DNA from 3 places in the Microbacterium sp. SORGH_AS_0454 genome. Region 3 is predicted to be linked to each of the others. Evidence: predicted binding sites of a transcription regulator. Region 3 holds the regulator's gene; each other region holds the start of a gene.
What was found. The regulator HrcA, encoded in region 3, represses chaperone genes, less so after heat shock. The targets are predictions, from matches to a motif close to TTNGCACTCGNNNNNNNCGAGTGCNAA.
Positions count from the first base shown of each region.

Region 1: a site for HrcA is predicted at 1,445-1,471, ahead of groES (co-chaperone GroES). Genes of this name have one in related genera too.
Region 2: a site for HrcA is predicted at 2,159-2,185, ahead of groL (chaperonin GroEL). Genes of this name have one in related genera too.

Region 1 is NZ_JAVIYS010000001.1:313,696-316,969, reverse strand. It holds gene QE454_RS01405 (hypothetical protein) at 1-221, shown strand, start outside; gene QE454_RS01400 (THUMP-like domain-containing protein) at 231-1,418, opposite strand; gene groES (co-chaperone GroES) at 1,551-1,847, shown strand; gene rarD (EamA family transporter RarD) at 1,985-2,926, shown strand; gene QE454_RS01385 (ABC transporter substrate-binding protein) at 3,093-3,274, shown strand, end outside.
Region 2 is NZ_JAVIYS010000001.1:2,098,169-2,101,442, reverse strand. It holds gene QE454_RS09975 (GyrI-like domain-containing protein) at 27-425, shown strand; gene groL (chaperonin GroEL) at 501-2,120, opposite strand; gene QE454_RS09965 (cold-shock protein) at 2,291-2,491, opposite strand; gene QE454_RS09960 (LytR C-terminal domain-containing protein) at 2,623-3,225, opposite strand; gene QE454_RS09955 (DUF3263 domain-containing protein) at 3,261-3,274, opposite strand, start outside.
Region 3 is NZ_JAVIYS010000001.1:2,784,903-2,788,176, reverse strand. It holds gene dnaJ (molecular chaperone DnaJ) at 1-852, opposite strand, end outside; gene hrcA (heat-inducible transcriptional repressor HrcA) at 915-1,955, opposite strand; gene hemW (radical SAM family heme chaperone HemW) at 2,040-3,257, opposite strand; gene QE454_RS13430 (DUF1990 family protein) at 3,257-3,274, opposite strand, start outside.

The DNA.
Region 1 (3,274 bases), 2.5 Mb from region 3:
CCTGGGCCCTCGGCGTGGCGGTCATCGCGCTGGCGGCTGCGTTGTTCACCGGCTGGCTGCTTCCGGTCGGTGTGATCGGCTCGACTCTCGCGATCGTCTCGCTCCGGCGGGCCCACGACAGCCGCCGGGTCGCCGTGTGGGCCCTGGCGCTCGCGCTGCTCTCCGTCGCGTTCAGCGTCGGCTGGCTGGTCTGGGGCTTCTCGCAGCTCGCCGTCGGGTGAGCGGAGCCGTCAGACGCGGTCGGCCAGCAGCGCGAGACGCTTCGACCCCACGCGCGTGAGGATGAGCGTGGCCGAGGAACCGCCGCGCAGAGCGAGCTTCTTCCGCAGCACCGCCGGGTCGACGTCGACGCCGCGCTTCTTGATCTCCAGCGTGCCGATGCCCCGCGCGCGCAACGCCTGCGCGAGTTTCTTCGGGTCGGCGGGCAGCTGCTCGCGCACCCGGAACGACGACACGAACGGGCTCGTCAACGCCGCATCCGAGGTGAGGTAGGCGATGCCGGGCGCGAGCATGCCGGCATCCAGGGCTCGACCGACCTCGCCGATGAGACGCGCGCGGATGACGGCCCCGTCGGGTTCGTGCACGAACTCGCCGAGCTCGCGCTCCTCGACGTCGGGGCTGTCGCCCGGGGCGGTGAGCTCCCACGCGTCGTCGGCGCGCACGACGAGTGCCGCGCGGCGAACGCCCTCGCGGGTGAGAGCGCCGGCCCAGAGCACGAGCTCGATCGTCGAACCGTCGGCGCTGATCCACTGCGCCTCGAACTCGTCGGGGATCTGCGAGCGGTCGAAGCCCGGCCCGAGCTTCACGCCGCCCGGCGTCTTCCTCAACTGTTCGAAGACCCACTCGAGCGAGGGCGACCAGTCGGCCGACGACACCTGTCGCGTCTCGGCATGACCGGCGGTGCGTCGCGCGGGGTCGAGCCACACGGCATCCGTCCCGCTCAGGTCCACGTCCTCGGCGCGGGCGTGCCGCACCGTCGCCGCGTCGCCGAAGGGGGCGAGATTGTAGGCCGCGAGGGCCGCGGTCACCTCGTCGGCGTCGACGGCGTGCACCCGGATGCCGAGACCCGCCATCCCGAGGGCGTCACCGCCGATCCCGCACCCGAGGTCCGCCACGCTGTCGATCCCCGCGGCGCGGAAGCGGCCGGCGTGACGGGCGGCGATCGAGAGGCGGGTGGCCTGCTCGAGGCCGGCGCGCGTGAAGAGCATGCGGTCGGCGAAGGGTCCGAACTTCGCCGTCGCGCGCGCCCGCAGGCGTGCTTGGCCGACGACGGCCGACACGAGATCGGGGGAGTGGCCGGCGGCCCGCAGGCGCGACACCGACCGGGCGACCTCATCGATCGAATCGAGGGTGCCCACCTCGTCGAGGAGGCGCAGGCCCTCGGGCGTGAGCAGGGCGGTCAGCTCGCTGGTATCCACTGATTCAGCCTAGGCGGGGGTTCTTGCTGGCACTCGCGTTGCGTGAGTGCCAGCGCTTCTCTACACTCGAATTAGCACTCTCCCCGCGTGAGTGCTGACAAGTCTTCTGTAACGAGAAAGAAGAGGTAGACCGTGTCGGTTTCCATCAAGCCGCTCGAGGACCGCATCGTCATCAAGCAGGTCGAGGCTGAGCAGACCACTGCGAGTGGTCTCGTCATCCCCGACACCGCCAAGGAGAAGCCGCAGGAGGGCGAAGTCGTCGCCGTCGGCCCCGGCCGCATCGACGACAACGGCAACCGTGTCCCCCTCGACGTCGCCGTCGGCGACCGCGTGCTCTACAGCAAGTACGGCGGCACCGAGGTCAAGTTCGGCGCCGACGAGTACCTCGTGCTCTCGGCTCGCGACGTCCTGGCGGTCGTCGTCCGCTGATCGAGTGAGATCGTTCGAAGGCCCCGGATGCCACGGCATCCGGGGCCTTCTTCGTACCCGCCGCCGGAGTCCGATGTGGCAGGAAAGACGCGACGGTCGGCGCTCCGAGTCGTCGAGGGGACCCCTAGGCTAAAGCGGTGACCCCCGCTCCTCCCGCTCCGACCGGCGGGAGCACCCGCGGGGCGCTGTACGCGCTCGGCGCGTACCTGCTCTGGGGCGTCCTCCCCCTCTACTTCCTGCAGCTCAAGCCCACCGGCCCGTTCGAGGTGGTCGCCTGGCGGATCATCCTCGCGTTCGCGTTCTGCCTGCTGCTGTTGACGGTGCTGCGCACGTGGCGGCCGTTCCTCGCGATCGTGCGGCAGCCGCGGCTCATGGGACTCACCGCGTTGGCGGGCGTGCTCATCTACATCAACTGGCAGACCTACCTCTACGGCGCTTTGACGAACCACGTCATCGAGACAAGCCTCGGCTACTTCATCAACCCCATCGTGACGGTGCTGCTCGGGGTGATCGTGCTCCGTGAGCGGCTGCGCGTCGTGCCGTGGATCGCCATCGGCCTGGCGGTCGTCGCGGTCGCGGTCATCGTGATCGGCTATGGGGCTTTCCCCTGGATCGCCCTGACCCTCGCCTTCTCGTTCGGCTTCTACGGCCTGGTGAAGAAGCAGATCGGACCGGCGGTGGATGCCGTGAGCGGGCTGACCCTCGAGTCGCTGTGGCTGCTGCCGGTCGCGGCGATCCAGCTGGTGTTCGTCGCGAACCTCACCGGCATCACCCTGGGCACGGCGGGAGCACTGCACACCGTTCTGCTCCTGCTCGCGGGAGCCGTCACCGCCGTCCCCCTCCTGCTGTTCGCCTCGGGGGCACGGCGCGTACCGCTCACCGTCATCGGCCTGCTGCAGTTCGTCGCGCCCATCATCCAGTTCGGGATCGGCGTATGGGTGCTGCACGAACCCATGACCCTCGAACGGTGGATCGGGTTCGCACTCGTGTGGGCGGCGCTCGTAATCCTCAGCGTCGACTCCGTCGTCGCCTCGCGGCGTCATCGCCGGGCTGCGGTGGACGTGTCCGAGCCCGTTTGACCTGTTTCTTTCGTTTCGCGGCTCGGAATTGCCGCGCAAAAGTAACGATTAGGTCGCGTAATCGACCGTTAACACATTGCAACATCGCGGCTACAAGTGCGCCATTAGGTTTGTCACAATCCGAGCGGGTTATCCGCGCGGTTCCAACTCACCAAGGAGCACCCATATGAGTGTCCTCTCCCGTTCGCGTGCGGCGAAGGTCATCGGCGGTTTCGCCGTGGTCGGCGTCACCGCGCTCGTCCTCGCCGGTTGTACCGGTACCAGCACTCCGTCCGACTCCGGCAACGCCGCCGGTGGAGGCGATTTCCCGATCGACTGCAACGCCGCCGAACCCGCCTCGTACACGCC
Region 2 (3,274 bases), 690 kb from region 3:
ACGATGTGAGAGGACACGATGGCTTCATGGCCGAGGGGGAGCTCTGGGGCCGCCTCATGCCTCTCCTCGCCGAGCGGTCGATCGCACCGATCGGAGCCTGCGGCGTCATCGAGCACGACGACCAGTACGTCGAGCACGATGTCGATCTGTCGATCTTCGTGCCCGTCGCCCCCGGGACGACGGTGGACGCCCCTCTCACCGTGATCGAGCTGCCTCCCCGCGACTGCCTCGTCGCACGTGTGACGGGCCCGTACGAGCAGATCGCACAGGCGCACGACATGATCAACGCCCGCCTCGTGGAAGACGGCTTGAGCCCGCGCGGCGACGACACTCTCGCCTCGCGCGTCTTCAACGTCTACCTGACCACCCCCGACCGCGTACCGGGTGACGCTCTGGTCACCGACGTCTGCCGCCCGCTGAACTGACAGCGGCCACGTCCGCAGCACGCAGAACGCCCCCTCCCGGAGGAGGGGGCGTTCCGTGTGTTGCCTAGGCGGGGATCAGAAGTCCATGCCACCGGTCGGGTCGCCCGCGGGAGCGGCGACCTTCTCGGGCTTGTCGGCGACGACGACCTCGGTGGTGAGGAAGAGGCCGGCGATCGAGGCGGCGTTCTGCAGAGCCGAACGGGTCACCTTGGCGGGGTCGATGATGCCCTGTGCGAACAGGTCACCGTACTCGCCGGTCGCGGCGTTGAGGCCGTGGCCCACGGGCAGCTCGGCGACCTTGTTCGCGACGACGCCGGGCTCGAGACCGGCGTTGAGCGCGATCTGCTTGAGCGGGGCCTCGATGGCGACGCGCACGATGTTCGCGCCCGTGGCCTCGTCACCCGTGAGCTCGAGGTTCGCGAGAGCGTTCTTGCCGGCCTGGATGAGCGCGACGCCACCACCGGCGACGACACCCTCTTCCACGGCGGCCTTGGCGTTGCGCACGGCGTCTTCGATGCGGTGCTTGCGCTCCTTGAGCTCGACCTCGGTCGCGGCTCCGGCCTTGATGACGGCGACGCCACCGGCGAGCTTCGCGAGGCGCTCCTGGAGCTTCTCGCGGTCGTAGTCGCTGTCGGTGTTCTCGATCTCGCGGCGGATCTGGGTCACGCGACCCTCGATCAGCTCCGACTCGCCGGCACCCTCGACGATCGTGGTCTCGTCCTTGGTGATGATGACCTTGCGCGCACGGCCGAGCAGGTCGACGGTCGCGTTCTCGAGCTTGAGGCCCACCTCTTCGGTGATGACCTGGCCGCCGGTGAGGATCGCGATGTCCTGCAGCTGTGCCTTGCGACGGTCGCCGAAGCCGGGAGCCTTGACGGCGACCGACTTGAAGATGCCGCGGATCTTGTTCAGCACCAGGGTCGCGAGCGCTTCGCCCTCGACGTCCTCGGCGATGATGAGGAGCTCCTTGCCCTCCTGGATCACCTTGTCGACGATCGGAAGAAGGTCCTTGATGTTGGAGATCTTCTGGTTGGCGATCAGGATGTAGGGGTCTTCGAAGACCGCTTCCTGACGCTCGGGGTCGGTGACGAAGTAGGGGTTGATGTACCCCTTGTCGAAGCGCATGCCCTCGGTGAGCTCGAGCTCGGTGCCGAAGGTGTTCGACTCCTCGACGGTGACGACGCCTTCCTTGCCCACCTTGTCGATGGCCTCGGCGATGAGCTCGCCGATCGCGGGGTCGGCGGCGGAGATCGACGCGGTCGCGCCGATCTGCTCCTTCGACTCGACCTCCTTGGCGGAGGCGAGGAGCTCGTCGGTGACGGCCTTGACGGCCTTCTCGATGCCCTTCTTGAGCGAGATGGGGTCGGCGCCGGCGGCGACGTTGCGCAGGCCCTCGCGCACGAGCGCCTGGGCGAGAACGGTGGCGGTGGTGGTGCCGTCACCCGCGACGTCGTCGGTCTTCTTGGCGACCTCCTTGACCAGCTCGGCGCCGATCTTCTCGTACGGGTCGTCGAGCTCGATCTCCTTGGCGATCGAGACACCGTCGTTCGTGATCGTGGGGGCGCCCCACTTCTTCTCGAGCACGACGTTGCGACCGCGGGGGCCCAGGGTCACCTTGACGGCGTCGGCGAGAGTGTTGAGGCCGCGCTCGAGACCGCGCCGGGCCTCTTCGTCGAAAGCGATGATCTTTGCCATAAGTGTGTCGTCCCTCCCGGACGGGTGACTTGCAGATTTTGGCACTCGACGAAAGCGAGTGCTAATTCATTCTGGCACTCGCCCCTAGGGAGTGCAAGCCACGAGCCGCCCCGCAAACGCCGAACGCCGCGGCATCCGGAAGTCGGATGCCGCGGCGTTCTCGCCAGAGCTCAGGCCAGGCGAACGGACTCCGCCTGAGGGCCCTTCTGACCGGTGCCGACGGTGAACTCGACGGCCTGTCCCTCTTCGAGGACACGGAAACCCGACATCTCGATGCTCGAGTAGTGGACGAAGACGTCCTGCCCGTCATCGACGGTGATGAAGCCGAAGCCCTTCTCGGCGTTGAACCATTTGACAGTGCCCTGCGTCATGCGAATCTCCTGTTGCTGAACGACGAGGTCATCGTAAGCACGGAGGATGCCGCGGAATCGGGGTTCCGGAGCATTGTTGACGCGCGTGCATCCAAGTTGTTACGCCGCGGAAACACGCGGCGCTCGCGGACTCAGGAGGAGGGAGAAGCGGAGGGCTGACCGCTCGCGCGGTCGAGGCCGATCACGACGATCAGACGCTTGACGTCGCTCTCGTCGGCCGGGGTGTTCGGGTCGTCCGTCGGCTGCAGGAAGTCGCTCTGCGCGATCTGCGCACCGCCGATCGTCTGGGCCAGGCCCTCGGCCGCGGCCGCGTCGCTCTCGAGGCGGTAGTAGATCGTGGTGTCGGCGAAATCGGTGCTGTCGGAGTTGCCGGTCTCGACGTTGTCGCCGCTCCAGCCCGCGGCCACGATCTGATCGCGAACGGAGGCCGCGAGGCCGTTGTCGGGAGTGCCGTTGAGCACGACCACCGAGTACGACGTGTCGACGACGGCCGGGATGGTCGGCTCGACCGAGACGGTCGGGCTCGGCGCAGCGTCGGAACCGAGCGAGATACGCCCCGAGACCAGGAGCGTCGCGAAGATGCCGGCGATGATCAGCAAGAGGGTGGCGATGGCCGCCCACAGGAACACGATCCATCCGCGCAGACGGGGGTTCTCGGCCCGGTGAGCGCCGACGCGGCCGGATTCAGTCGGCAGGTCGTCGAAGCGATCCCGAGGGAAGGTCGATCTGGCCATTGGACGATGCTATCGGTCGCGTCGAGGCGAGCCCGTCAGCGGGCCGCCG
Region 3 (3,274 bases):
GATCGTGGTGTTCGTGCCGAGGATGGCATCCGGCATCGACACCTCGAGGGTCGCGACCAGATCATCGCCCTCTCGGCTGAAGGAATCGTGCGCCTCGACGGTGATCTCGAGATAGAGGTCGCCGTTGGGACCGCCCGCGGGCCCGACCTCGCCGGAGCCGGGCAGCTGCAGGCGCAGGCCCGACTCCACACCGGCGGGGATGTCGACCGACACCGTGCGCCGCGCGCGCACGCGCCCCTGCCCCTGGCAGGTGCCGCACGGGTACGGAATGGTCGTGCCGTGACCCTGGCAAACACTGCAGGGAGCGCTGGTGACGACGTTGCCGAGCAGGCTGCGCACCGTGCGCTGCACGTGGCCGGAGCCGTGGCAGATGTCGCAGGTGACCTCGCTGGTGCCGGGCTGCGTGCAGGCTCCCTGGCAGGTCTCGCACAGCACGGCGGTGTCGACCTCGAGGTCGCGGTGCGTGCCGAAGACGACGTCGCCCAGGTCGAGGGTGACGCGCACGAGGGCATCCTGGCCGCGCTCACGACGCGAACGCGGACGGGGTCCGCGGCCGCCGCCGCCCTGACCGCCGCCACCGAAGAACGTCTCGAAGATGTCGCTGAAGCCTCCGAAGCCGGCCGCTCCCCCGCCGCCGAAGGGGCTCTGGTCGCCCCCCATGTCGTAACGGCGACGCTGCTCCGGGTCGCTCAGCACGTCGTAGGCATGGGTGACGAGCTTGAAGCGCTCTGAGGCGTCGTCTCCGGGGTTCACATCGGGGTGCAGCTGGCGCGCCAGACGGCGATACGCCTTCTTGATGTCTTCGGGGCTGGCGTCGCGTTCGACGCCGAGGACCTCGTAGTGGTCAGCCACAATCGCCTTCCTGTCCGCTTGCGCGGGGTCGTTCTCGGGTGGGGTGCTCGGAGAGTTCGTCGTCAGCGAGACGTGTCGTCGTCTTCGAGCATCCGGGTCAGATAGTGCGCGACGGCGCGGACCGCCGCGAGATTGGAGGAGTAGTCCATGCGGGTAGGGCCCAGCAGACCGACACGCGCTCCGCCCGTCGAGCCGTCGTAGCGACTGGCCAGCACCGAGGCCTCGACGAGACCGAAAGGCTCGTTCTCGCGGCCGATGCTGGCCGACAGGCCCTTCTCGTCGGCGACCATCTCGCTCATCAGACGCAAGAGCGTCACCTGCTCCTCGATGGCCTCGAGCAGCGGGTAGATGCTGCCGCGGAAGTCGGACTCGCGCCGGGCGAGCGTCGCGGCCCCGGCCATGACGAGGCGGTCCTGGCGGAACTCCTCGAGCTCTTCGCCCACGATGCGCAGCACCGCGTCGGAGATCGCGTCGAGGGCGACACCGGGCCGTGGTCCGTCGGCGAGCACCGCCTGCACCTGGTGCGAGCTGTCGGCGACGCTGCGTCCGACAAGCACCGCCCCCACGCGGGCGCGCAGCTGCACGACGTCTGCCTCGCTCGGCTCGGCGGGTACGAGAGCGATCCGTTGCGACACCCGGCCGGTGTCGGTGACGAGGATCACCAGCACGCGCGGTCCGCCGAGGGCGACGAGCTCGACGTGGGTCACGTTGGCACGGGCGAACGAGGGATACTGCACGATCGCGACTTGTCCGGTCAGCTGGGTGAGCGCGCGGACGGTGCGGGCGAGCAGGTCGTCGAGATCGCCCGCTTCGTCGAGGAACGAGGTGATCGCGCTGCGCTGGGCGCCCGAGAGCGGGCGGAGTTCTGAGAGGTGATCGACGAAGACGCGGTAGCCCTTGTCGGTGGGGACGCGCCCCGACGAGGTGTGCGGGGCGACGATGAGCTCTTCGTCTTCGAGCAATGCCATGTCGTTGCGGATGGTCGCCGCCGACACCCCGAACGCGTGGCGGTCGACGATCGCCTTGCTGCCGACGGGTTCGCGCGTATCGACGTAATCCTGGACGATCGCGCGGAGCACCTGGAGGCCTCGTTCCGACACCATGAGCTGCTCCTCCCGTCTGGCACTCGCATCTGCGGAGTGCCAATTCTACGGGATCGGTCCGACACGGTGCCGGGGGCTCGCGGATCAGACCGTGAGCGCTCGCACCACGGCATCCGCCAGCAGGCGCCCGCGCAGGGTCAGCACTATGCGTCCCCTCACGGCATCCCGGCCCTCGATCAGGCCGTCGGCGATGAGGGATGCCACCGCCTCACGCCCTTCGCCGAGGATCTCCGAGACCGCCAGCCCCTCGCGGATACGGCTGCGCAGCAGCACCGACTCGAGTCGGCGCGCCGTCTCGTCGGGGCGTTCCCGCGCCGCGGCCGGAGACTCGAGCGCGGCCAGGCGCTGCGCGTACGCCGCGGGGTGCTTCACGTTCCACCAGCGCAGGCCGCCGACGTGACTGTGCGCACCGGGGCCGAACCCCCACCAATCGCTCCCGCGCCAGTAGGCGAGGTTGTGCCGCGAGCGGTGCGAGACGCCTCGCGACCAGTTCGACACCTCGTACCAGTCGAACCCGGCGGCACCGAGCAGCTCGTCGGCCAGCTCGTACATGTCGGCCTGCAGATCGTCGTCGGGCATGGACACGACGCCCGAGCGGATCTGGCGTGCGAGCTTCGTGCCGTCTTCGACGATCAGCGCGTACGCCGAGATGTGGTCGGGTTCGAGCGCGATGGCTGCGTCGAGCGACGCACGCCAGTCGTCGAGCGACTCCCCCGGCGCGCCGTAGATGAGGTCGACCGACACGTCGAGGCCGGCCCGGCGAGCTGCGGACACGGCGGTGGCGACGTTCAGGGGGTCGTGCGTGCGGTCGAGGACCGCGAGCACGTGCGGCCGCGCCGACTGCATGCCGATCGACAGGCGGGTGACTCCGGCGTCGGCGAGCGTGCGCGCGACGGCGTCGTCGACCGTGTCGGGGTTCGCCTCGACGGTGACCTCGGCAGCGGCGTCGATCCCGAACTCGTCGCGCACCGCTGCGAGCATGCGTGCCAGATCCCCCGGCGGCAGAAGCGTGGGCGTGCCCCCTCCGAAGAACACGGTGGATGCCGGGCGGCGGCCGCCCGCGGCATCCATCACTCCCCCCGCCAGGCGTACTTCGGCGGCGAGCGTGTCGGCGAAGTCGTCTTGCCGGGCGCCGCGCAGCTCACTCGCGGTGTACGTGTTGAAATCGCAGTAGCCGCAGCGCACCCGGCAGAAGGGAACGTGCAGGTAAACACCGAAATCGGCCGTGGGGTCGATGTCGAGGTCGGCCGGTAGGTGTCCGTCGACGGGGGCGGGGTCTCCGAGCGGGAGGGGACCGCCCATCAGGACGCGTACAGCGG